3 regions of the Ruania zhangjianzhongii genome follow, and region 1 is predicted to be linked to each of the others. Evidence: riboswitches for the same ligand, from Rfam matches in the RefSeq annotation. Region 1 holds a riboswitch; each other region holds the start of a gene.
What was found. A riboswitch is a leader RNA that binds a small molecule or an ion and turns the genes downstream of it on or off. The one in region 1 is predicted to bind S-adenosylmethionine.
Positions count from the first base shown of each region.

Region 1 (7,590 bases):
GAGTCGCCGGACTGACCTGGACCGTGAACGCCTACAACCTGACGCTGGCTGCCTTCGTCCTGATCGGCGGATCGCTCGGAGATCGTTACGGGCGACGCCGGGTCTTCATGGTCGGCGTGGCCTGGTTCGGACTGACCTCGCTCGCCTGCGCGCTCGCGACGAATATCGGGATGCTGGTCACCTTCCGCGCCCTCCAAGGCATCGGGGCGGCGCTACTCACCCCGGTGGCGCTCGCCATCTTGCAAGCCGCGTTCCGTGCCGAGGACCGCGCCCGGGCGATCGGAGCGTGGTCGGGACTGGCGGGCATCACCGGGGCGGTCGGGCCCCTGCTCGGCGGCTGGCTCATCGAGCTGGCGTCCTGGCGATGGATCTTCCTCATCAACGTGCCCGTCGTCCTGGTGGTTCTGGTCATCGCCCACCGACACGTGCCCGAGTCCCGCCACGTGGCAGCCCGCGGCAGGCTCGACCTCGGTGGCGCAAGTCTGGCCGCGCTCACGCTCGGGCTGCTGACCTACGCCCTGACGGTCTCCTCGGAGCAGGATGGCCACTGGCTGACGGTCGCCGCCGGAGGAGGACTGGGGGTGCTGGCCCTCGCCGGGTTCTTGTATCGAGAGCGGACGGCCGCCGATCCGCTGCTGCCGCTCGACATCTTCCGCGCTCCTCGATTCGGAGCCACGAACGCTGCCACCTTCCTGGTGTATGCCGCGCTGGGCACAGTGTTCTTCTGGCTGGTGCTTGCTCTGCAGGTGGTGTCCGGATGGACGCCGTTGGCAGCGGGTCTGGCGCTGCTGCCGGTGACGGTCCTCATGCTGTTCTTCTCTCCCGCGGCCGGCCTGGCCAGCAACCGGTGGGGCCCCCGGATCCCGATGACCCTCGGGCCGCTCGTGGCCGCCGCCGGTGTGGCCCTGCTCAGCCGGGTGGGGCCCCACCCCGCCATCGTGACTGACGTTCTTCTCCCGGTGACCCTTCTCGGCGCTGGCCTGACCCTGACCGTCACCCCGTTGACCGCCACGGTCCTCGGCGCAGTGGACGAGGCCCGTGCCGGCCTGGCCAGCGGTGTCAACAACGCGGTAGCGCGGACCGGCGGCCTGGTGCTCGTCGCAGCCATGCCCGCACTCACCGGCCTCGGCGGCGAAGGCTTCAGTGACGCCGAGGCCCTGGGCCCGGCGTTCACGACAGCGATGGCGATCTGCGCGGGCGTGCTCGTGGTGGCCGGAGTCGGCGCAGGGCTGATGATCCGGGGCCCGGCCGAACTGCCGAGCCCCGGGCCGACGTGTCCGCGCCGTCACTGCGCAGTGGACGCGACACCGCTCGGCGTGAGCGAAGCCCGCAAGACCGAGCTACCGTAGGTGGCACACGCACCCGGGTGAAGGAGCACGGCACGTGAACACTCCTTGCGAACACGTCGGGCTCGCCCGCGAGGTGACGCCCTCAGCGAACGGGTGCGAGGACTGCCTGCGCAGCGGCGGTTCGTGGGTACACCTGCGCATCTGTATGAGTTGCGGGCACGTCGGGTGTTGCGACAGTTCCCCGGGCCAGCACGCCACCGGGCACTGGCACAGCAATCAAGATCATCCGCTGGTCCGTTCCTTCGAGCCGGGTGAGAACTGGTGGTGGTGCTACCCGGACTCCCTGGTCTTCCGGGTGGCCGGAGCAGCACCGGCACCGTCGTACGCGCCGGGAGACTGACCGCACTACCCGGCTGAGCCGGCACCCTCTGCCGGTACCACTCTTGCCGGCCACCGAACCCGCCGACCGACGGCACCCACTGTGGGCGGCCACCGCCGGCACCCTCTCATCGCATCGTGCCTTCTACACTGTGCCCATGCGCTTGCACGTCGCCGACCACCCGCTCATCGCCCACAAGCTCACCGTGCTCCGCGATGTGAGCACTCCGTCACCGATCTTCCGCCAGCTCACCGAGGAGCTCGTCACCCTGCTCGCCTACGAGGCCACTCGGGATATTCGCACCGAAGAGGTGGAGATCGACACCCCGATAGCACGCACCACCGGCGTCGCGCTGGCGGAGCCGCGACCGATCGTGGTGCCGATCCTGCGTGCCGGCCTGGGGATGCTCGAGGGGATGACCCGGCTGCTGCCCACTGCCGAGGTCGGCTTCCTCGGCCTGCAGCGCAACGAGGAGACGCTGCAGGCGTTCACCTACGCCAACCGGCTCCCGGACAACCTCGCCGGACGGCAGTGCTACGTGCTCGACCCGATGTTGGCCACCGGCGGCACCCTGGTCGCGGCGATCGAGTACTTGTTCGAACGCGGCGCGAAGGACGTGACCATGGTGTGCCTGCTGGCCGCGCCGGAGGGTGTGCGCACGGTGCGGGAGGCTGTGGGCGACCGGCCCGATGTGCAGATCGTCACCGCGGCTGTGGACGAGCGGTTGAACGAGAAGGGCTACATCATCCCGGGTCTGGGCGACGCCGGCGACCGGCTCTACGGCGTGGTGGACTGAGCCACCGCTACACGCGTGTCTGAGTACCGATTGGACATCTGAGGGCCGAATATTCGGTCCTCCGATGTCCGGGAGGTACTCAGACACCTGTCTGGAGGGCTGCGGATCTGGCGGCGTCGGCTACCTGAGTGCGGCGAAGGCCTGCGTCAGGTCCGCGCGAAGATCCACCGGGTCCTCCAGCCCCACCGAGAGCCGCACCGTGGAGTCGGTGATCCCCACCGCCAACCGGTCCTCGCGGGCAATCTTGGAGTGCGTGGTGGTCGCTGGATGAGTAGCCAGTGACTTCAGGTCACCGAGATTGTTCGAGACGTCCACCAGCCGCAACGAGTCCAGGAACGCGAAGGTGCGCTCCTTGACCACCAAGGGATCGCCGTCGAGATCCAGATCCAGCGTGACCACGGTGCCCCCGCCACTCATCTGCTCCCGGGCGAGCGCAGCCTGCGGGTGGGAGTCCAGGAACGGGTAGCGCACCCCGCGCACCAGCGGCTGCTCCTCCAGCCACCGGGCCAGATCCAGCGCCGCGGCGGACTGGGCGCGCACCCGTAGCGACAGCGTCTCCAGGCCCTTGAGCAGCACCCAAGCATTGAACGGGCTGAGCGTGGGGCCGGTCGCCCGGACAATCTGCTTGACCGGTCCCTCGACGTAGTCCCGGGTGCCGAGGATCGCGCCGCCGAGCACCCGGCCCTGGCCGTCGATGTGCTTGGTAGCGGAGTAGACCACCACATCCACGCCGAGCTCCAGGGGCTTCTGCAGCACCGGGGTGGCGAACACGTTGTCGAGGATGACGACGGCGCCCGCCCGGTGGGCCAGCTCGCTCACCTTGGCCACGTCCACCACGTCCTGCATCGGGTTGGACGGGGTCTCGAACAGCACCACGTCCGCCGGGGTCGCGAGCGCGGCCTCCCAGTCGGCGAGCACGTGCGCGCGGACGTAGTCGGTCTGCACGCCCCACTTGCCGAGGATCTGGTTCAGCACGGTGAACGTGGCGCCGAACAGGGCGTTCCCGGCCACGATCCGGCTGCCGGACTTCACCAGTGCGGCCAGCGAAGTGAACACTGCGGACATCCCGGTGGCGGTGGCGTAGCAGGCCTCAGCGCCCTCGATCAGCCGCATCCGCTCCTCGAACGCGGACACGGTCGGATTGCCGTAGCGGGAGTAGATGAACCGGTCCGCCTCACCGGCGAACGCCGCCTCGGCATCGGCGGCATGCTCGTACACGTAGCCCTGGGTGAGGAAGATCGGCTCAGCGGTCTCCCCGAACTCGGTGCGCTGCTGGCCCCCGCGGATGGCGAGGGTGTCCGGGCCGAGCCCCTCGGGCAGCCGGGAGATCGGCCGCGGGTCGCTCATGACTGCTTCCAGGGCAGGCCCTCGGCGCGCCAGCCGGCGTCCCCGCGGTGCCCGTCGGTGTTGGTGGCGCCCTCGAACCCGTCGAGCACGTTGTAGGCCGGTCCCAGCCCAGCGGCGGTAGCGGCCTCGGCGGCGGCGATCGAGCGGGCCCCGGACCGGCACAGGAACAGCACCGGCTCCTCACCGGTGATGCCCGCCTCGGCGAGCTGGTCGAGGAACTGCGGGTTGCGAGCGCCGTCCGGGAAGGTGTTCCACTCGGCGAACACCGCCGGGCGGCCGATCTCGGCAGTGTCTGGCACGCCGACGAAGGACCACTCGGCCTGGGTGCGCACATCCACCAGAACGGCGTGGGGGTTCTGCTGCAGCAGCTCCCAGGCCTGGGTGGGGGTCAGGTCTCCGGTGTAGGTCATCGGTCGTCTCCGTTCTGGGGGCTGGTGGTGGTGGGGGCCGCCGCGGGGTTGGTGGTGGCGTGCGGGGCTGGTGGTGCGTCGGCGGCGCCCGCCTGGGTGGCCCGGCCTGGCCAGAGCACGGCTTGGGCCGCGACCACCCGCTCGCCGTCAAAAGTCAGGGACGGCGACCCGTAGAGCTGGTAGCCCTCGGCCAGGGCGTCACTCACCCGAGCGCAGAAAGTGGCGTCGTCGGGGCCGGTCAGCAGCCGGTAGCGATGCCCGGGCGGGGCAGTGGACGGGCCAGCGTCACTCATCTCTCCTCCATCGGTTCTGGCGGTAGCACCTTCGCCGGGCGAGGTTGCTGCAGCGTCAACGAGCCAGATCTCTCAGCTGCTCTGGATGGGTCGAAACCATCGTAAGGGGTGCCGCCAGGTGCTGAAGACCCGTTCTGCCTTGCGAGACGGCGACCGGGAGATCAGGGCACCGGCCGAGGCGGGCCCGGCAGTCGGGCCCCGGGAATGGGCCCTGCGGCCGGGCCACCTCAGGTGTCGATCAGGCCGTCCCGCAGCGCCAATGCGACCGCCTCGGTGCGCGAGTGCGCGCCGAGCTTGGCCATCGCCCGGCTCAGGTGCACGCTGACCGTCTTCTCGCTGATGAACAGCTCGGCGCCGACGCCCCGGTTGGTCAGCCCGCGGGCCACCAGCTCCAGCACCGACCGTTCCCGCGGGGTCAGCACGTCTGCCGAGACCATCCGCACCCCGGCTACCGGGCGGCGGTACCGCCGCGCCACCGATTCCAGTGCACCGGTCAACGGCTGGGCGCCGAGCTGACGAGCGGTGGTCAGCGCTTCGGTCAGCGCGGCATCGCCCGGCTCGGTGCGGCCGTGGGCGAGCAGGGCCTCGGCGAGGCGGTACTGGCCGATGGCGCGCTGGTACACATCGCCGTAGCCGAAGGCGTCGACGACGGCGGTCCAGGCCGCCACGTCCTGCTCACCGCGCGCTCGGGTCTCCTCGGCGTGGGCGCGGCTCAGCCAGGCACGCGCTTCCGGGCCCCAGTCCTGGGCGCGGGTGGTGCTGTGCTCGCGGGCGTCGGCCACCTGCGCGGCGAACCTGTCCGCTGCGGCCCGGGCCTCCTGCTCCGCCTCGGTCTGCCCCACCTGGCGGGCGCGGGCCGCTGTATCGGCAGCAAGGGAGATGCCGAGTGCGCCGATCCGCAGCAGGGACATCGGCACGCTGTCCTCGCTGGCCCGAACCTCGGCGATCATCCGCTCCAGCTGGTCGGTGGTCTCCCGGCCGCGGTGCTGCCACGTCCCCACTTCGGCGATCGCATAGGCCAGCACCTTGGCGGGTTCGCCGTCGTGGCGGCGCAGCACGTCCGAACGCAGCCGCATCTCGACCTGTTCCCACTGCCCGCGACTGGCCGCGAGCATCGCCGCGGACGCGTGCAGCACGATCGAGAGCCAGTCCGGGGCCTGCTCCCCCGGCGGTGAGGCGAGCTCGGCCACCTCGTCCCAGGAACCCTGGGCGTACAGCACCTGGACGGCCATCCAGGCCAGCTCCCGGCCGTAGGTCGCCCAGACCAGCCCCTCCTCCCGGGCTCGCTGCAGGCCCCGGCGGACATGCTCCGCCGCAACTGAGACGCGCCCGGCCTCGAACTCCCCGATCGTCAGGTTGAAGTAGGCCCGCAACTCCACCTCGAAGGCACCGGTCTCCTGCGCACGCGCACGTGCGCAGTCGAGCACCTCGATCGCGCCTTCGTGGTCCCCGGAGCGCAATCGGTGGAAGGACAGCGAGATCAACGCGTCCGCCTCGGCACCGGCCTCCCCCACGGCGCGGGCGTCGGCGATTGCCTCCTCGGCCACATCGGCGCGGTTCCCCAGGACCTCTTCCAACGCCCGGGTCGCCAGCACCCAGGCTCGCTCTGCACTCGGTGGGGTATCCCGGATCAGCTCCCACGCCTGGGCGATCCAGGGCAGTCCGCCGTCCAGGTCGTCATCGGCATAGTGGACTTTGGCCAGCCGCCGGCGCACGGCTGCCTGGACCACCGGGTCCGTTCCGGCGTCGGCCAGCTCCAGCGCCGAGGACAGGAACGCTCGCGCTCGTTCAGTTCGCCCAGCAGCGACGGCGGCGTCCGCTGCGCGGATCATCAAGGCAAGCTCACCGGTGCCGGTCAGCTCCGCGGCGTCCGGTACCGCCTCCCAGAGTGCGAGCGCGCCTTCCAGGTGGTGCAGCACGTCCGCTGTAGCACCGACCTGCTGCGCATCGGCAGCGGCACCGATCCGCGCCAGCAGGGCAGTGGGCAGATCGTTCGCCTCGGTGGCATGGTGTGCCTGCGCCCCGCGCCATCCGGAGTTCTGGGCCCGGCCGAGGAGGTCCACGAACGCTGCATGCACCCGGCGTCGCTCCCCCGGCAGCAGGTCGGCATAGACCGCCTCGCGCAGCAACGAGTGCCGGAACTCATAGGTCTCGTCCGGGGCCACCACGAGCACGTAGTGGTGCACGCACTCTCGGAGCGCAGGTTCCAGGGTGTCCTCGTCCAGGCCGGTGACCGCGAGCATGGTGGAGTGCCGTACCCGGCTCTGCCCGGCCACCGACGCCACCCGGACCACCCGCTGGGCGTCCGCACCGAGACGTTCGATCCGGCCGAGCAGCACATCGGCGAGCGGTCCGGCCATCGCAGAACCACCGCCGTCGGCAAACAGCTCTTCGGCGAAGAACGCATTCCCCTCCGAACGCTCGGCGATCTCGGCGACCAGCGACTCCGCTACCGCCTCCCCTTCGAGTCGCGCCAGTGCCCCGATGAAGTCGCGGGCGTCCTGCGGCTCGAACGGTTCCAGGGTGAGCCGTTCCACCCTGCGCATCCGGCCGAGCTCGGTGACCAGGGGGCGCAGCGGGTGTCGGCGGTGCAGTTCGTCGGAGCGATAGGTGAGCACCACGGTCAGCGCTTCGTCGGACATCCGCGCGAGCAGGAAGGTGAGCAGGTCCCGAGTCGAGGCATCGGCCCAGTGCAGGTCTTCGACCACCAGCAGCACCGGGCGCTTCTCAGCGAGCGCGGTGAGCAGGGCCAGGAACGCATCGAAGAGCTGGAGCTGGTTGGTGTCCCGCTCGCTCCCGGAACGCGAGACCAGGTTGGTCAGCACCGGGGCCTCGGCCAGCAGAGCGGGGTCCACATCCCGCACCTGTTCGAGCACCTCGACCACGGGCAGGTAGGGCGGCGCCGCTTCACCGAGGCCGACGCAGTGCCCGGTGAGCACGAGCCCGCCGTCGGCTTCGGCGAGCGCCGAGAACTCGCACACCAGGCGGGTCTTGCCGACCCCCGCTTCACCGGGGAGCAGCACGGCCGCTGCCGAGCCGGTGCGGCACCGCTGCCAGAGCTCCCGCAGGCGCGCGA
Region 1 covers NZ_CP042828.1:765,787-773,376, reverse strand. Annotated here, with positions in the region: gene FU260_RS03580 (MFS transporter) at 1-1,349, shown strand, start outside; gene FU260_RS23995 (UBP-type zinc finger domain-containing protein) at 1,384-1,689, shown strand; gene upp (uracil phosphoribosyltransferase) at 1,826-2,464, shown strand; gene FU260_RS03565 (O-succinylhomoserine sulfhydrylase) at 2,585-3,811, opposite strand; gene FU260_RS03560 (rhodanese-like domain-containing protein) at 3,808-4,221, opposite strand; gene FU260_RS03555 (DUF1737 domain-containing protein) at 4,218-4,514, opposite strand; SAM riboswitch class I at 4,508-4,606, opposite strand; gene FU260_RS03550 (helix-turn-helix transcriptional regulator) at 4,742-7,590, opposite strand, start outside.

Region 2 (7,590 bases), 120 kb from region 1:
TTTCCACGTCTGGTCGCTGGATGTCGAGGGAGCTCCCCGGTTCCGCACTCCGATCGGTGACCGGGTGCTGCAGGTGATCCCACTTCCCGGCGAGGGCTACCTGGCCCTGGCCGATCACGGGCTCCTGGTCCGCCTCGACACCGACGGCGCCGAGACCGGCCGCTGGCGGTTCTCCGAGCCGATCGTCGGTGCCGCTGTGACCGGCACACTGACGGTGGTGCTCCGGGACGGCACCATGCTCGCCCTGGGCTAGCCGACCGCTGGCGGAGATCGTGGCGACGGATTCGTCACCGAAGAGGCTTGACGTGCAACCGATTGCAAGCCAGGCTAGTTCTATTCATCCCCGATCGTGATTGGATCGCTCGCCCGTGACAAGCATCGGCTTCATCGGCACGGAAAACTCCCACACCGACCACTTCATCCGGTTCCTCAACGCGGAGGCCCGCCACCCCGGTTTCCGTGCTGCCGCACTCGCCGGCGGCGCCTCCGAGCGCAATGACAAGCTCTCGGCCGGCGGCGAGCTGGACATCGTGGACGCGCCGGAGGATCTCATCGGCAAGGTCGACGCCGCCATCATCTCCACCCGGGACGGAGCACTGCATCGCGAGCAGGCCGAACCGCTGCTGCGGGCCGGGATGCCGGTGCTGGTGGACAAGCCCCTCGCCACCAGCGTCGAGGACGCCCAGGCGATCATCGCCGCGGGTCAGGAGTCGGGCTCGGTGCTGCTGTCCAGCTCCGCACTGCGCTTTCTGCCGCAGATCGCGGAGGTCAGCGAGGGTGGCACCGAGTCCCTGCGTCAGCTCAGCCTGATCGGCCCGGCTGATCCGGACAGCCCGTACTCGGGTCTGTTCTTCTACGGCATCCACCACGTCGAGGCGGCACTGGAGATCGTCGGCAACCCCACCGTCGAGCCCGGCTCCGTGCAGGTGCACCTCTCCCGGCACGGCGACACCACTGTGGCGCTGACCCGGATCGCCGGCGTGGAGGTCTCCTTCACCTTCGTCGTGCCCGGTGACGGCGTCCGCGTGCCGTTCTACGCCGTCGCCACCCGCACCGACAGCGTCACTGCCCGCGAGCTGGTCCTCGGCCCGGACTACAACGCCCCGTCGGTGGCCCGCTTCGTCGACGCGATCTCCGGCGGCAGCTCCCCGATGTCTGCCGCCGAGCTGCTCAGCCCAATCGTGGTGCTGAGCGCGATCGCCGACGCCCTCGCCAACGAGTAAGGACCTCCCGTGACTACACCTGCCACTACCACCACGTCCACAGCGCAAGCACCCACCGACCGGCTCCGTCTCGGCGTCATCGGCGTCGGGGTCGTCGGCAAGGCGCACATCAAGCGTCTGCAGTCCGACGCCTCGCCCGCACAGCTGATCGCTATCGCCGATGCGAGCACCGAGGCGGCCGAGGCGGTCGGGGCCGACCTGAGCGCCCCGGTGGCAGCGTCCGTCGACGCCCTGCTGGCCAGCGACGATGTCGACGCGGTGATCATCGCGATCCCCTCGGGTCTGCACGCCGACGTCGCTATCGCCGCACTGGAAGCAGGCAAGCATGTGCTCCTGGAGAAGCCGATCGACGTCACCGTGGACGCTGCGGACCGCATCATCGCCGCCGAGCAGGCCTCCGGCAAGACCCTGTCCGTGGTCAGCCAGCGGCGGTTCGCCCCGGAGAACCAGTTCCTGCACGAGGCCATCAGGTCCGGGCGACTGGGCCGGCCGACCGCAGCGAGCATCGAGATCGCCCTCTGGCGTACCCAGGAGTACTACGACTCCGGCGCCTGGCGCGGCACCTGGGCCCTGGACGGCGGCGGCGCGCTGATGAACCAGGGCGTGCACCTGGTGGACCTGGCCCTGTGGCTGCTCGGCGACGTCGAAGAGGTCTACGCGCACAGCGGCCTGCTCGCGCACGAGCGGATCGAGGTGGAGGACACCATCACGATCACCGCACGGTTCACCAGCGGCGCCATGCTCACCTTCCTGGCCACTACCACCGCGTACGGCAACCTGCCGCTGCGGGTGGCGGTGATGGGCGATGGCGGCACCGCAGTCACGCTCTCGGAGAAGTTCACCCACCTCATCACCCAGGACGGCGCCGACATCCCCGAGTTCGAACCGGTGGACCAGCAGCTCGGTCAGCTGACGGACTTTGTCACCGCGGTCACCACCGGCGCTCCGCCGCTGGTCCGCTCGACGGAAGCGCGCGCCGCCGTGGCGTTCATCGAGGCGGCGTACACCTCGGCCCGGACCGGTCGTCCCGTCCAGCCGCGATGACCGCACCCGGTCCGGGGCGTGCTCGTCGAGTGCGAGCACGCCCCGGGCCGGCCGGCCCTGACCCTCGCGGTCGGTAGCCAGTCCTACCCCCTCGCGGTCGGCAGCCAGTCCTACCCCCTCGCGGTCGGCAGCCAGTCCTGACCCCCGCGACCGGTAGCGCGACGTTCAGCCGGCCTGCTCCCGCCATGCCCGACGGAGCCGCGCTCGCGCCCGGGAGAGCGCAGCGGCCGCTCCACCCCTGGTGAGGCCAAGAGCGTGCGCCAACCCTTCGCCGTCGAGCCCCTCCCAGGCGTGCAGCAGCAGCACTTGACGGTCCTTCGCGCTGAGCTGGGCGAGGACCTCCCGCACCAAGGCGTCTTCGACGGCAAGGTCGGCCGGGTCGGCAGCGTATTCGCTGTCGTCGTCCTCGGGCAGGTGCTCCATCGGTTCGGGCCGACCCTTGCGCCGGAAGTTCGCCAGCAGGTAGCCCGCTGTCCGGTACAACCAGGCCAGCTCGTGCTCGTCCGGCAGGTCGGCGCGGCGGCGCCATGCGGTGGCGAACACATCGGCGCACAGGTCCTCGGAATCCGGCCCGGCGCCGCGGCGCACGAAGTATCGGTGCAGGGCGTCCACATGCGTGGCGAACAGGTCGTCGAACCAGGCTCGCTCGCGCACTCCCCCGGCGCGGGCAGGGTGGGGCGGTGCGCCGGCCTCCTCGGCGTCGGTCATCGCCACCTCCCCGGATTCCGCTCGACCACAGACCTCATCGTGTCTATGTCCTCGCGGTCCCGATCGTTGCACGGGGCCCGGATGGCGCACTAGTGCAGGAGGGTGTGGGTCATGGATGTGGTGCGTGAGCGTGTGCGCAGGTCAGCGCCCATCGTGGTGGTCCACTCCACCATCCGATGCGAGGACACCCACCGGGGGTCGTTCCGCAGAGAGTGGGGGCTCGCGCGTTCGGCGTTCATCGAGCTGTGGTGTCGTTTTGACGTACCGGGCGCGTCGAAATCACCCCGTAGCGACCCGTTCGGCGGCTACCGGGTCCACGAGTCGCCGCTTCCGGCCCGCCGGCTTGCAGGGCCGGGCACCCTTGGGTCCAGACACCACCCACTGACGCACACCTGGTGCAGGACCGCTCCGCCGTCGATGTCGGGCCCTCGAGCTACCCTCGATCCCACTGGTCAAGAGCCTCGGCCGCACGCCTCCGGACGTGGTCGAGCGGCAACCGCGCCACCTGGCACGGTGCCTTCCGGAGAAGACCTGGGCGCGGGCCGTCCGGCCAACGTCACGACGGGTCCCGGCGGCGCCGGGAGCCACGACCACGTGGAGTACGACCATGCCGGAGAACACCGGGAACATGGCGAACGTTGCCAACACCCCGCAGACCGCCGCCGCACCCACGAAGTGCGTCGAGCCGCGCTGCACCAGCTACCGGCCCGGCCACCGGGTTCACATCATCCAGGCCCAGCTGGTGGCGCAGACACCGTGGGGCTGGCGGGACGCCGTCCTCCGCGGGATGCAGAGTGGCTGGCTGCACCTGAGCTATCTCGACGCCGAGGCCCACCCCCGCATCTGGTCCCACACCGCCCTCACCGACGTGCTCTGCCCTGGGGCGCCGGTGCGGCTGCACGAGCAGTTTCACGTGCTGGGCTCACCCGCAGGCTGGTTCAACGTGGTGCACCGCGACGGTTCCGGTGCCGTTCCCGCACCGGCCCACCCGAGCCTCTGGCACGCCGAGCCGAGAAGGGCCGCGGTGGACAACCACACCGGACGTGCACTCCCCCTCGATCATCTGCGCCCTGGCGCGGCCGGCTAGAGGTCGGCCAGCGGAACCGCCTCATCGGCGAGCCGCTCCGGTGCGATCTCGCGGCCGATGTGCGCGCGCAGCTGATCGGAGACGTCCCAGATATTGACGTTCATCGCGGCGGTGAGCACCCCGGAGCGCAGCCAGAAGGCGAGAAACTCCCCGGACTCAAGCTCACCGCGGATCACCACGCGGTCCTCCGGCAGTCCACGACCGACGTATTCCATCCCCAGGTCGTACTGGTCGGTGAAGAAGTAGGGCTGCCAGTCGTAGACCTCGTCGGTGCCGATCAAGACCTTCGCGGCGAGCTTGCCTTGCCGGATCGCGTTGTCCCAGTGCTCCACCCGCACCCGCTGCCCGAGTGCGGTGTTCACGGCATGGGCCACGTCCCCGATCGCGTAGATGTGGTCCGCCGCGCGCAGCCGTTCGTCCACCAGGATCCCGTTCTCCACATCCAGCTCGGCCGACTCGGCGAGTCCGGTGTTCGGGGCCGCGCCGACTGCCACCAGCACGGTATCGGCCGGCAGCGTCTTTCCGTCGACCTGCACTCCGGTGACCCGGTCCGCACCCTCGATCGCGGTTGCGGCGGTCCCGGTGCGCAGGTCCACGCCGCGGGAGGTGTGCAGCCGAGCGAAGTAGCTCCCGAGCTCGGCACCCATCGTGGCCTGCAACGGTACGTCTGCCGCCTCCAGCACGGTCACCTGAGTACCCGCCTGCCGGGCGGCCGCGGCTACCTCGAGGCCGATCCAGCCGGCACCGATCACCACCAGACGCCTGCCTTCGCCGAAGGTCGCCTTGATCGCCTCGGCATCACCGATCCGGCGCAGCGTGTGCACTCCCGGCAGATCCATCCCGTCGATCGGCAGCCTGCGCGGGGTGGCGCCGGTGGCGAGCACCAGATCGGTATAGCCCACCTCGGTACCGGAAGCCAGCTGGATCCTCCGGCTGTCCGGGGCGATACCGGCGACGGCGTCGCTCAAGGTGGTCTGCACGCCGTGGGTCTCGTAGTGCGCTAGATCGTGCACGTAGGCCGACTCCACCGGCTCCTGCCCGAGCAGTACCTCCTTGGACAGCGGTGGCCGCTCATAGGGGCGCTCGCCCTCGTCACCCACCAGAAGTACTGAGCGGTCGTCGCCCCGATCCCGGAGCTCGTCGATCAGCGATGCGGCAGCCAGTCCAGCCCCGGCGATCAGCAGGTCAACATGGGTCATCTTCTTCTCCTAGGGATCGGCGCGCCCCGGCTGCTCCGTGGTCGGAGGCGGAGCGGAGCGCTGCCCCCACTCTGACACCGGGTTCGACATCACACGAGTTCGCGGCATGGGTCAGCCTCGCCGGTGGGTGCGGGTCGTTCCTGCGGAGGACGGGGTCGGTACTCGGTGACGATGTGCCCACCGGCGGCCGGTCGCGAGGGTGGAGACATGAAGACCACCACCCCTGTTCCACGCCGCGCCGGCCGTGATCGGGCGCCCTCCGTCCGCCTCACCACGGACCGGCGCGGCCGCCTCCCGGCGCTGGTCGCCGGCGCCTGGTCGCTGGCCTACGCCGTGCTCGGCATCGTCTGGGCGTTCGGCGGCCCGGGATACCCGTTCGCCGGGCAGAGCACGCTCATTCCGGCGACCAGCCTGCTCGACCAGACCACCGCCCTGGTGAGCGGACTGACCATCGCAGGGATCGCCGTCGGGATGGGGATCCTCACCCTCCGGCTGGTACGTGGGCACACCGACCGGGCCACCGCGGTGCTGGCCGTGATCACCGGCCTGGTGCTGGCCGTGGTACTCACCGACGTGCGGATCCTGATGACCATGGGCTACCTCCCGGTGATGCTGGTGGCGCTGGCCACTGGCAGCATCGACGGTGCGACTATCGCGGCGATGGCGAACTGGCCCGCGGTCAACCTGCTGCTGATGATGGTCGCCGGAGTGAGCCTGACCGTGCTCGGGATGCGCCAGGTCATGGCGCGCCTGCACAACGTCGATCCGGCTCGTGCACTGCGGGTCGGTCGGGTGGCGGTGGCCGTGGCGATGGTCGTGCCGATCGGGTATGCGACCACGCGGCTCGGCTGGCTGCTCGGTGTCCCGGTCGGGATCAGTGAGGAGTTCCTGGCCACGATCAGCGAGATCACTCCGATCGGTGCAGGTCTGGGCACGCTCGCCCTGATCGGCGCTGTACTCACCCTTGGCCTGGTGCAGCGGTGGGGTGAGGTCTGGCCCCGGTGGGTCCCGGTGCTGCGTGGCCGGGAGATCCCGGCTCGAGGGCCGGCGTGGGCCGCACTGGCGGTGGCGGTGCCGATCGCGGCGGCGGGCCTGATGTACATCCGCAAGGTGATTGCCGGTGTACAGATCGGCCCTCCGGGCGCGGAGACGGAGCTGGGTGCCTGGCTGCCGGAGATGCTCTGGCCGATCTGGGCCGCGGCACTGACCGTGGCCGCGCTGGCCTACCTGCTCCGGCGTGGCCACGGCCTGTACTTCAGCGGTGACAGTCGATAATGGGGCCGATGACCGCCCCTGCCAGCCGCGGAGCGACGCTCGATGCGCTCCTCGCCCGCCCCATGGTCGCCGACGCCGCGTTGGCCGTACTGCTTGCGGTGGTGCTTGGCCCGATGTCGGCGAGCCTGCTGCGCAGTGCGGTGAATCCGCAGCCGGTGGTGCCGGTGGCGGCCGGGTGCCTGCTGGTGCTGCACGGGTGCATCCTCTGGCGGCGGCGGTCCCCGGTGATCGCGTACCTGGTGGCCGCGGCGGCGCTGCTGGTGCTGGTGCTGTTGCCTCCGTTGCAGGATCCGACCGGGTTCGCCTACGCCACGGTGCTGCTGCCCAGCTCGATGGTGTTCGCCCTGATGCTGTACACCGTGGCCGGTCAGGTGGGTCGCACAGTGGCCCTCGGTGCGCTGGGCGTCGCGCTGGTAGGTGTGGTGGCAGTGCTGGTGCGGTTGTGGGATCCGGCATCCTGGGGTGGGTCGACCGGGAGCTACGAGCCGTGGGTGTGGCGGTTCGGGCTCGGGGTGGCGCTCGCTGCCGTGGTGGCGACGCTGTGGGCGCTCGGGCGGCTCAGCGGGGTCCGGCGGCTGTTCCTGGAGGGGCTGCGGGAGAAGGCCGAGCGGGCTGAGCAGGACCGGCGGCGAGAGCGGGCGGAGGCGGCGCGGGCCGAACGGGACCGGATCCGGCGGGAGATGCACGATGTGGTCTCACACTCGCTGGCGGTGATCGTCAGCCATGCCGAGGGAGGCCGGCTGCAGGATCCGGACGGGCCGGGTGCGCGGGCGTTCGCCACGATCGGCCAGGTGGGCCGGGAGTCTTTGCGGGACATGCGCGCCCTGCTCGGTGTGCTCCAGGACGAGCCGGCCGCCGGGAGAGAGACGGCCACCGGCACCGACCCGCAGCCGCGGCTGGCCGACGTTCCGGACCTGGCCGAGCGCGTGACGGCCGCGGGGCTGGCGGTCACCGTGGAGCATCACGGCACGCCCCGGGAGCTGCGGCCGGCGGCCGAGCTCGCCGCGTTCCGGGTGGTGCAGGAGGCCCTCACGAATGTGTTCAAGCATGCCGG
Region 2 covers NZ_CP042828.1:889,537-897,126, reverse strand. Annotated here, with positions in the region: gene FU260_RS04200 (hypothetical protein) at 1-253, shown strand, start outside; gene FU260_RS04195 (Gfo/Idh/MocA family protein) at 369-1,223, shown strand; gene FU260_RS04190 (Gfo/Idh/MocA family protein) at 1,233-2,267, shown strand; gene FU260_RS04185 (RNA polymerase sigma factor) at 2,433-2,975, opposite strand; SAM riboswitch class IV at 3,426-3,544, shown strand; gene FU260_RS04180 (hypothetical protein) at 3,583-4,062, shown strand; gene FU260_RS04175 (NAD(P)/FAD-dependent oxidoreductase) at 4,059-5,261, opposite strand; gene FU260_RS04170 (hypothetical protein) at 5,469-6,536, shown strand; gene FU260_RS04165 (sensor histidine kinase) at 6,545-7,590, shown strand, end outside.
Region 2: it holds a riboswitch for S-adenosylmethionine, as region 1 does, so the genes downstream of both, FU260_RS04180 (hypothetical protein) here and FU260_RS03555 (DUF1737 domain-containing protein) in region 1, are expected to answer to the same signal.

Region 3 (7,590 bases), 1.2 Mb from region 1:
CGTGATCGAGTCACCCACCACCGCGATGCTCAGCTCGTCCTGATCGCTGCCAGTGGCCGCATCGGTTCCGGTGGTCTGCTCCGCGCCGGTGGTCTGCTCGGTGCCAGAAGAGGCGCTCTCCCCCTCTGTGCCGGGCGAGGAACATCCAGCAAGCGCCCACAGCAGTCCGAGAAGCAGCACCAGCGCCGGCGGGGTGGGCAGTCTGCGCTGCCTGGCGGACCGGACCGGTCGTGCCATCGGCGAGTCCCCTCCCTGTCGGCGATGGTCTGCTGCTGCCCAGTCTCCCTGCCGGAGCCGACTCGCGCAGCCGGGCAGTCCAACCCCGAACCGCTTGAGTACCGATTTGCAGGTGGAGTACCGAATTTCCGGTACTCCACCTGCAAATCGGTACTCAAGCGATCGCCTGGGCTCGAAGATCGTCGGCAGCCGTCGGCGAATGAGCGATCAGGGGCGCACGTGCCCGTCGCCCTGCACGATCCAGGTGGTGGTGGTCAGCTCGGCCAGACCCATCGGGCCCCGAGCATGCAGCTTCTGCGTGGAGATGCCGAGCTCGGCGCCCAGGCCGAGCTGGCCGCCGTCGGTGAATCGTGTGGAGGCGTTCACCATCAGGGCGGCAGAGTCCAGCTCGGTGGTGAACCGCTGCACCGCGCGCAGGTCGGTGGTGCAGATCGCCTCGGTGTGCCCGGAGGACCAGGTGCGGATGTGCTCCAGCGCCTCGTCCAGGTCTGGCACCACGCGTACCGCCAGATCCAGGCTGAGGTACTCGGTGCCCCAGTCCTCGTCGGTAGCCGGAGAGAACGTGGCATCGGCCCGAAGGAGCGCTGCGGTCGCCTCATCGCCGTGGATGTGCACCCCCGCGGCGGTCAACGCGGCCAATGCAGAGGGCAGGAACTCGGCCGCCACCTGCTCGTGCACCAACAGGGTCTCGATGGTGTTGCAGACGCCGACCCGCTGCGTCTTTGCGTTGATCAGGATCGGCAAGGCCTGCTCCAGGTCCGCAGCGGCATCCACGTACAGGTGGCAGTTGCCCACCCCTGTCTCGATCACGGGCACCATCGACTCCCGCACCACGGTCTGGATCAGCCCGGACCCGCCACGTGGAACGAGCACATCCACCAGTCCGCGAGCGCGCATCAGCGCCCGCGCGCCAGCGCGCCCGTAGGGATCGACGGTCGCCACCGCAGCGGCGGGCAGACCGGTGGATTCCAGCGCCTCGCGGAGCACTGCCACGATCACGGCGTTTGACTCCTGCGCCGCCGATCCACCCCGCAGCAGCACGGCGTTACCGCTCTTCAACGCCAGTCCCGCGGCATCCACGGTCACGTTCGGGCGAGCCTCGTAGATCATCCCGACCACACCCATCGGTACCCGGGTCTGGCGCACGGTCAGGCCGTTCGGCAGACTTTGGCCGCGGACCACCTCCCCGACCGGGTCCGGGAGTGCGGCGAGCTCGCGCACGGCCTGGGCGATACCGGCGATGCGGGCCTCGTCCAGCCGGAGCCGGTCCACCAGGCCCGGGCTCATCCCGGCGTCGGACTCACGCTGGGTGTCGATCGCGTTCGCGGCGATGATCTGCGGTGCCGCGGCCACGAGCGCGTCGGCGATCCGTTCCAGCGCGGTGTTCTTGGTGGCAGTGGTGGCGCTGCGCAGTGCACGGGCGGCGGCCCGAGCCTGGACAGCCAGTTCCTGCACGCCGGCCTGGGCCTGTTGCTCCTCGCCCTCGTCGGTGCCCGGGCGCTGATCGGTCTGCACGCTCATCCTCCCAGGATAGGCCGCGGATCGCCTCGACCGCCGGGCCGTCTCAGGCCGGCTTGCGCACCGCCGGAGACCGGGCCCCCGGGGCCGGCTTCAGACCCGGGCGCGCGCCGTCGCCCGGGCGGCGGTGCGGCGGGTGGTCGCCGGGCGGTCCACCGCCGCTCGGCGCGGTTTGCGCAGCCCCCGCGCCTGCAGGGCCGGAACCACCTCGTGCACCAGCGCGGCCACATCGGTGGGCACCGAGGCTGGGATCACGGTGAACCCGTCGGCGCCGCCGCGGTGCACCCAGGAGCTCCACAGGTCGGCCAGGTCCGCAGCAGTGCCCAGCGAACGCAGTGGGACCGCCCGCGGCAGCGTCTCCAACGAGGTGAGCAGGTCCCACCGGGCTCGCGCGCTCGGCCGGTCGGCAGAGACCACGGTCTGCACGTCCACCAGAACCCGGATCTCATCGGGGTCCCGGCCCCAGTCTGCGGCCGCCTGACGGATCGCAGTCCGTGCGGCGTGCGCCTCCTCGAACGTGGCCACAGAGAGCCGGGCGACATCTGCTCGGGCGGCCGCCAGCTCGCCGTCGACGGCATCTCGCACCGGAACCACCACCTGCGGGCGGGCCGAACGCTCCCCCCAGGCACTGATCACCGAATCCACCGCGCGGGGGGCGAGCCCCCCGCCGGTCTCCAGCTGCCACCCGGCACGGCCGGCACTGGCCCGGTGCACGCTGGCGATCGCCCCGGCCACGTGATCGGCGCGAGAACGCCCGAGCGGCACCGCAGCCACCAGGGTGGCTGCGGTGGTGTGCCGGGACAGTCGGGAGGCGGCCACCGCACCGTCGAGCCAGTCATCGCGACGGCGCAGACCGGCAGCGTGGAAGGTCTCGTCCAGGGTGATCAGGTCCACGCCGCCGTTATCGGCCAACGAAGCTAGACCGGCCAACCGGCCCATGATGAAGGACTCGGCGTCGGAGTCGGCGGCACGGCGCCATTCCCGCGGCGCACCGGCACCGGACAGGTCGAGCGCGATCAGCGAGGTCTGCTGGCGCGAGCGGGCGAGCCGAGCGGCTCGAGGCTGGGCGGCGGGCGCCGGTTCCGTAGCGACGGAGTCGGTGCGGGTCTCGGACAGGTGTGAGCGCGTGAAAGCCATGGGAGTTCCTTGCAACCAGAGGAGCGGAAGGCCCAGCTGCGCTGAGGCACGCCGACGGTGTCACTCCGTCAGCCTTGTGCGACGCGCGAACCAGGGGTGGGGCCGAGGGGCGAGACGCCCGGGGCACCGGATGAGGTTCGGCTCAGGCCGGCATGGAGCAACAGCACATGAGGCAGGTAGCGGCGTGCAGGACGGGCACGTATTGCTGGGCCTGGTTCATGATGGCTGTGCTGTTCCTTCTACTCGTACCGCAACGCTGGCGGTGCTGCGCTTGCCCCGCCGGAGAGGAACGGGGCCAGGTCGTCACCCGGGGCACCCCACCGCATGTGGAGGGTTGCCGGTCAACCGGCCGGGGCCATCTGATTGACGCTCAAGACCTACACCAACACTCTACGGACACGATGGATGACGTGTCAACAATCAGTAGGTGTCGATCCGCGCCCACGAAGTGAGATGCGCCACCACCCGTGCCAAGGCCCGCCGGGCCCGGGTTAGCGTGGCGGTGTGAGTGCACTGAGTGAGTCCGACAGTGCCCGGGGTGGCACAGCGCCCGAGACTGCCGGCGCACCGGGCGACCAGCTGGCCGGTGAGGACTTCAAGCGCGTATTCCGCCAGCACCCGGCCGGCGTCGCGGTGATCACGCTGGCCGCGGAGCACGGCCCCGTCGGGTTCACTGCGACCAGCGTGATCTCAGTCTCGGCCACTCCCCCGATGCTCGCGTTCGCCATCGCCTCGAGCTCCTCGTCCTGGCAGGCGCTGCGGCAGGCGGACACCGTGCTGGTGCACTTCTTGGATGCGGCCAGTGCGCACCTGTCCGCCCAGTTCGCCCGGCGCGGCACGGACCGGTTCGCCGGGGTGGCTGCCGAGCGGCTACCCGGCGGGGAACCGCTGCTGACCGATGCCGCCGCGTGGCTGCGCGCGCGGGTGGTCGATCGGGTCCGCACTGGGGAGAGCCACCTGGTCACGTTGCACGCTCTGGAAGCCCAGATCGACCGGGCCGAGCGGCCGCTGGTCTACCACGACCGCACCTACCACGGCATCGGCGCGCACACCCGCCTGTAGAGAGCCACTGAGGTGATTAGGCTCACCTCATGGAGTCTCCGATCACCGCCTACCTGCACCAGCTGCACGACCAGATCGCGCAGCTGCGCGAGGGTACGCCCTATCGCATCGGGGCCCGCGGTGCGGTGGACCCGGACGACTTCGGCATCGCCCTGGCCACCGTGGACGGCTACGTCTACCAGGTGGGCACCACCAGCAAGGAGTTCTCCCTCCAGTCCTTGTCCAAACCGCTGAGCTACGGTCTGGTGCTGGCCGACCTCGGCATCGAGTCCGTGGACGCAAAGATCGACGTCGAACCCTCGGGCGACCCGTTCAACGAGATCTCCCTCGACCCGGAGACCGGACGACCGGCGAACGCGATGATCAACGCCGGGGCGCTGGCCGTGGTCTCGATGATCAAGGGCTCCGGCGGGCGATCAGCGATCCAGCGCATCGACGAGACCTACGCGGCGTTCGCCGGGCGCCGGTTGCGCCGCAGCACCCGCGCCTATCAGTCCGAGCTGCGCAACAGCGACCGCAACCACGCCCTGGCCTACCTGCTCAGCTCGGTGGGCATCATCGAGAGCCGCCCCACTGCCGCTCTGGAGACCTACCTGCGCCAGTGCACCGTCCAGGTCACCTGCCGTGATCTGGCGATGATCGCCGCGACCCTCGCCAACGGTGGCACCAACCCGGAGACCGGGGCCGAAGCACTGAGCATCGAGGCCGTCGAGCGGGTGCTGTCGGTGATGATGACCGCTGGCATGTACGACGATGCCGGCGACTGGGTCTCGAACGTGGGGATGCCGGCCAAGTCCGGGGTCGGTGGCGGGGTGATCGCCGTGCTCCCGGGCCAGGCCGGGCTGGCGGTGTACTCCCCGCCGCTGGACCCGCACGGCAACAGTGTGCGCGGTGTGGCCACCTGCCGGCGGGTGTCCCGGGACATGGAGATGCACTTCGTCCGCGCCGCCCGGGCCGGGCGCTCCGCGATCCGCTCCCACCACACCATCGACCGCGAACCCTCCAAGACGCGCCGCACCGAAGAGGCGAGCGAGATCCTCGCCGAACACGGTCATCGCGCCGTGGTGATCGAGCTGGCCGGGGACCTGTACTTCGCCGGCACCGAGTCCGTGGTGCGCGAGCTCAGTGGCCTGGCTGACGACGTCGAGTTCGTTGTTCTCGATGTGCACCGCCTGGACGAGGTGAGCCGGGTGGCGCTGGACATGCTGAGAAGGATCGCCGAGCAGTTCGCCGCAGAGGGGCGGCGACTGATCCTCGTGGACCCGGACGAGCTGCTCACCCCCGCCCTGTCCGCCGAGACCGTGGCAACCTTCGACTCCCGGGAGCTGGCGATCGCGCACTGCGAGAACCAGCTCCTCCTCCGGTACGGCACTCCCGACTCTCAGCGGGCTCGGGTACCGGTGATGGACTCACCCGCCCTGTCCCTGCTGGAGGCCGAGGACATCACCGCCCTGACCGCGCTGATGCACCTGCGCAGCTACGCCGACGGTGACGTGATCCGCCGGGTCGGGCAACGCTTCGGCGGGGTGTTCTTCATCCTGACCGGGCGGATCCTGACCATCGCTACCGACGCCGGCGGGAACCGAGTACCGGTGGCCACCCTCACCGCAGGGATGACGTTCGGCGACCTCGCCCTGGGTGAGGAGGACCGACAGGAGACCACCGCGAAGGCCGATGGCCCGGTCGAGCTGATGCTGCTGGACGCGGAGACGATCGAGACCCTGGAGCAGGCCCGGCCCAGGCTGGCGGTGCAGCTGTGGCGGGCACTGGCTCGGGACGCCTACGCCCACGCCGAGCAATACGCTCGAACGGTGGCAGCACGGGTCAGCCACTAGACTCGCGGCGCATGCCCACTCACCTGTAGGAGCCCAGGACGACCCACCCCGGAAGGAGGACACGATGGAGTTTCTCGACTTCCTGGTCAACCGCAGCGACGACATGCTCGAGCTCGGCCTGGGGCACGCCGGTGTGGTGGCCATCTCCGTGCTCTTCGCCTCCGTGCTCGGGATCGCCCTCGGCGTGCTCACCTACCAGCGCCAGCGCGCCCGGGACCTGGTCCTGGCCACTACCGGTGCGATGCTCACCGTGCCCTCGTTCGCCCTGTTCATCCTGCTGCTCGGCCCGCTCGGGCTGGGCGCCCGGCCGGTGATCGTGGCCCTGACGATGTACGGGCTGATGCCGATCGTGCGGAACACGGTCACCGGCCTGAACAGTGTGGACCCGGCGGTGATCGAGTCCGCGAAGGGCATGGGCCTGACCCGGTGGCAGCGGCTGCGGCAGATCGAGCTCCCCCTGGCCTGGCCGGTGATCATCACCGGAATCCGCGTGACCACTCTGGTGCTGCTGGGCATCTGCGCCATCGGCGCCATCGTCAACGGCCCCGGCTACGGCAACCTCATCTTCACCGGCCTGGCCCGGGTGGGCACCCCGGTCGCGGTGCACCTGGTGCTCGCCGGCACGCTCGGCGTGATCATCCTCGCGGTCCTTTTCGACCTGCTGTTCTACACCGCCCGCCGCCTCACCACGTCCCAAGGAATCCGATGACGCAGACACCCGCCGCCGGCGATGACGTGATGATCCGCCTGGAAGGCCTCACCAAGCGCTACCCCGGGCAGCAGCGCAACGCCGTCGATGCCCTCGACCTGGATATCCACCGTGGCGAAATCGTGGTGCTCGTCGGACCCTCCGGCTGCGGAAAGACCACCACGATGAAGATGATCAACCGGATCATCGAACCCACGGCTGGGCGGATCCTGCTCGGCGGCGAGGACGTCACCACCACGAACGCCGACCGGCTGCGCCGCCGGATCGGCTACGTGATCCAGCAGATCGGCCTGTTCCCGCACATGACCATCGCGGAGAACATCGCCACCGTGCCCAAGCTGCTCGGCTGGGACGCCACCCGAATCCGGGCTCGGGTGGACGAGCTGCTCCGGATGGTCAACATGGCGCCGGAGGAGTACCGAAGCCGCTACCCCAAGCAGCTCTCGGGTGGCCAGCAGCAGCGGATCGGCGTCGCCCGTGCCCTGGGCGCAGACCCTGCGGTCCTGCTGATGGACGAACCATTCGGTGCGATCGACCCGATCACCCGCGACCGGCTTCAGAACGAGCTGCTCCGGCTGCAGGCCGAGGTCCGCAAGACGATCGTGTTCGTCACCCATGACATCGATGAGGCGATCAAGCTCGGCGACCGGATCGCGATCCTGCAAGAGGGTTCCCGGATCGCTCAGTACGACACCCCGGAGCAGATCCTCACCGCACCTGCCAACGACTTCGTTGCCGACTTCATCGGCCGCGGTGCCTCGCTGAAGCGCCTCAACCTGACCCACGTCGCTGATATCGAACTGCGCGCGTGGCCGACAGTCAGCTACGACACTGACGCCGAGGCCGCGTTGGAACAGTTGCGCACCGTGCCGGAGAGCGCGCTGCTGGTGCTCGACGCACAAGGCAGTCCGGTGAGCTGGGTCAGCGCCGAGGACCTGCGCCGCGGTGCCGGGCGCCGCCTGGACGAGATCGGTCTGCCGACCAACCCGGCAGTGGAGCCGCGGGCAACGCTCAGCGATGCCCTGAACGAGCTGATCACCGCCCGGTACAGCGTGACCATCGTGGTCGACGACGACGGGGTGTTCCAGGGTG
Region 3 covers NZ_CP042828.1:1,943,005-1,950,594, reverse strand. Annotated here, with positions in the region: gene FU260_RS09125 (SGNH/GDSL hydrolase family protein) at 1-237, opposite strand, end outside; gene FU260_RS09120 (glutamate-5-semialdehyde dehydrogenase) at 445-1,758, opposite strand; gene FU260_RS09115 (LLM class oxidoreductase) at 1,849-2,892, opposite strand; SAM riboswitch class IV at 3,155-3,270, opposite strand; gene FU260_RS09110 (flavin reductase family protein) at 3,397-3,954, shown strand; gene glsA (glutaminase A) at 3,984-5,789, shown strand; gene FU260_RS09100 (ABC transporter permease) at 5,854-6,498, shown strand; gene FU260_RS09095 (ABC transporter ATP-binding protein) at 6,495-7,590, shown strand, end outside.
Region 3: it holds a riboswitch for S-adenosylmethionine, as region 1 does, so the genes downstream of both, FU260_RS09115 (LLM class oxidoreductase) here and FU260_RS03555 (DUF1737 domain-containing protein) in region 1, are expected to answer to the same signal.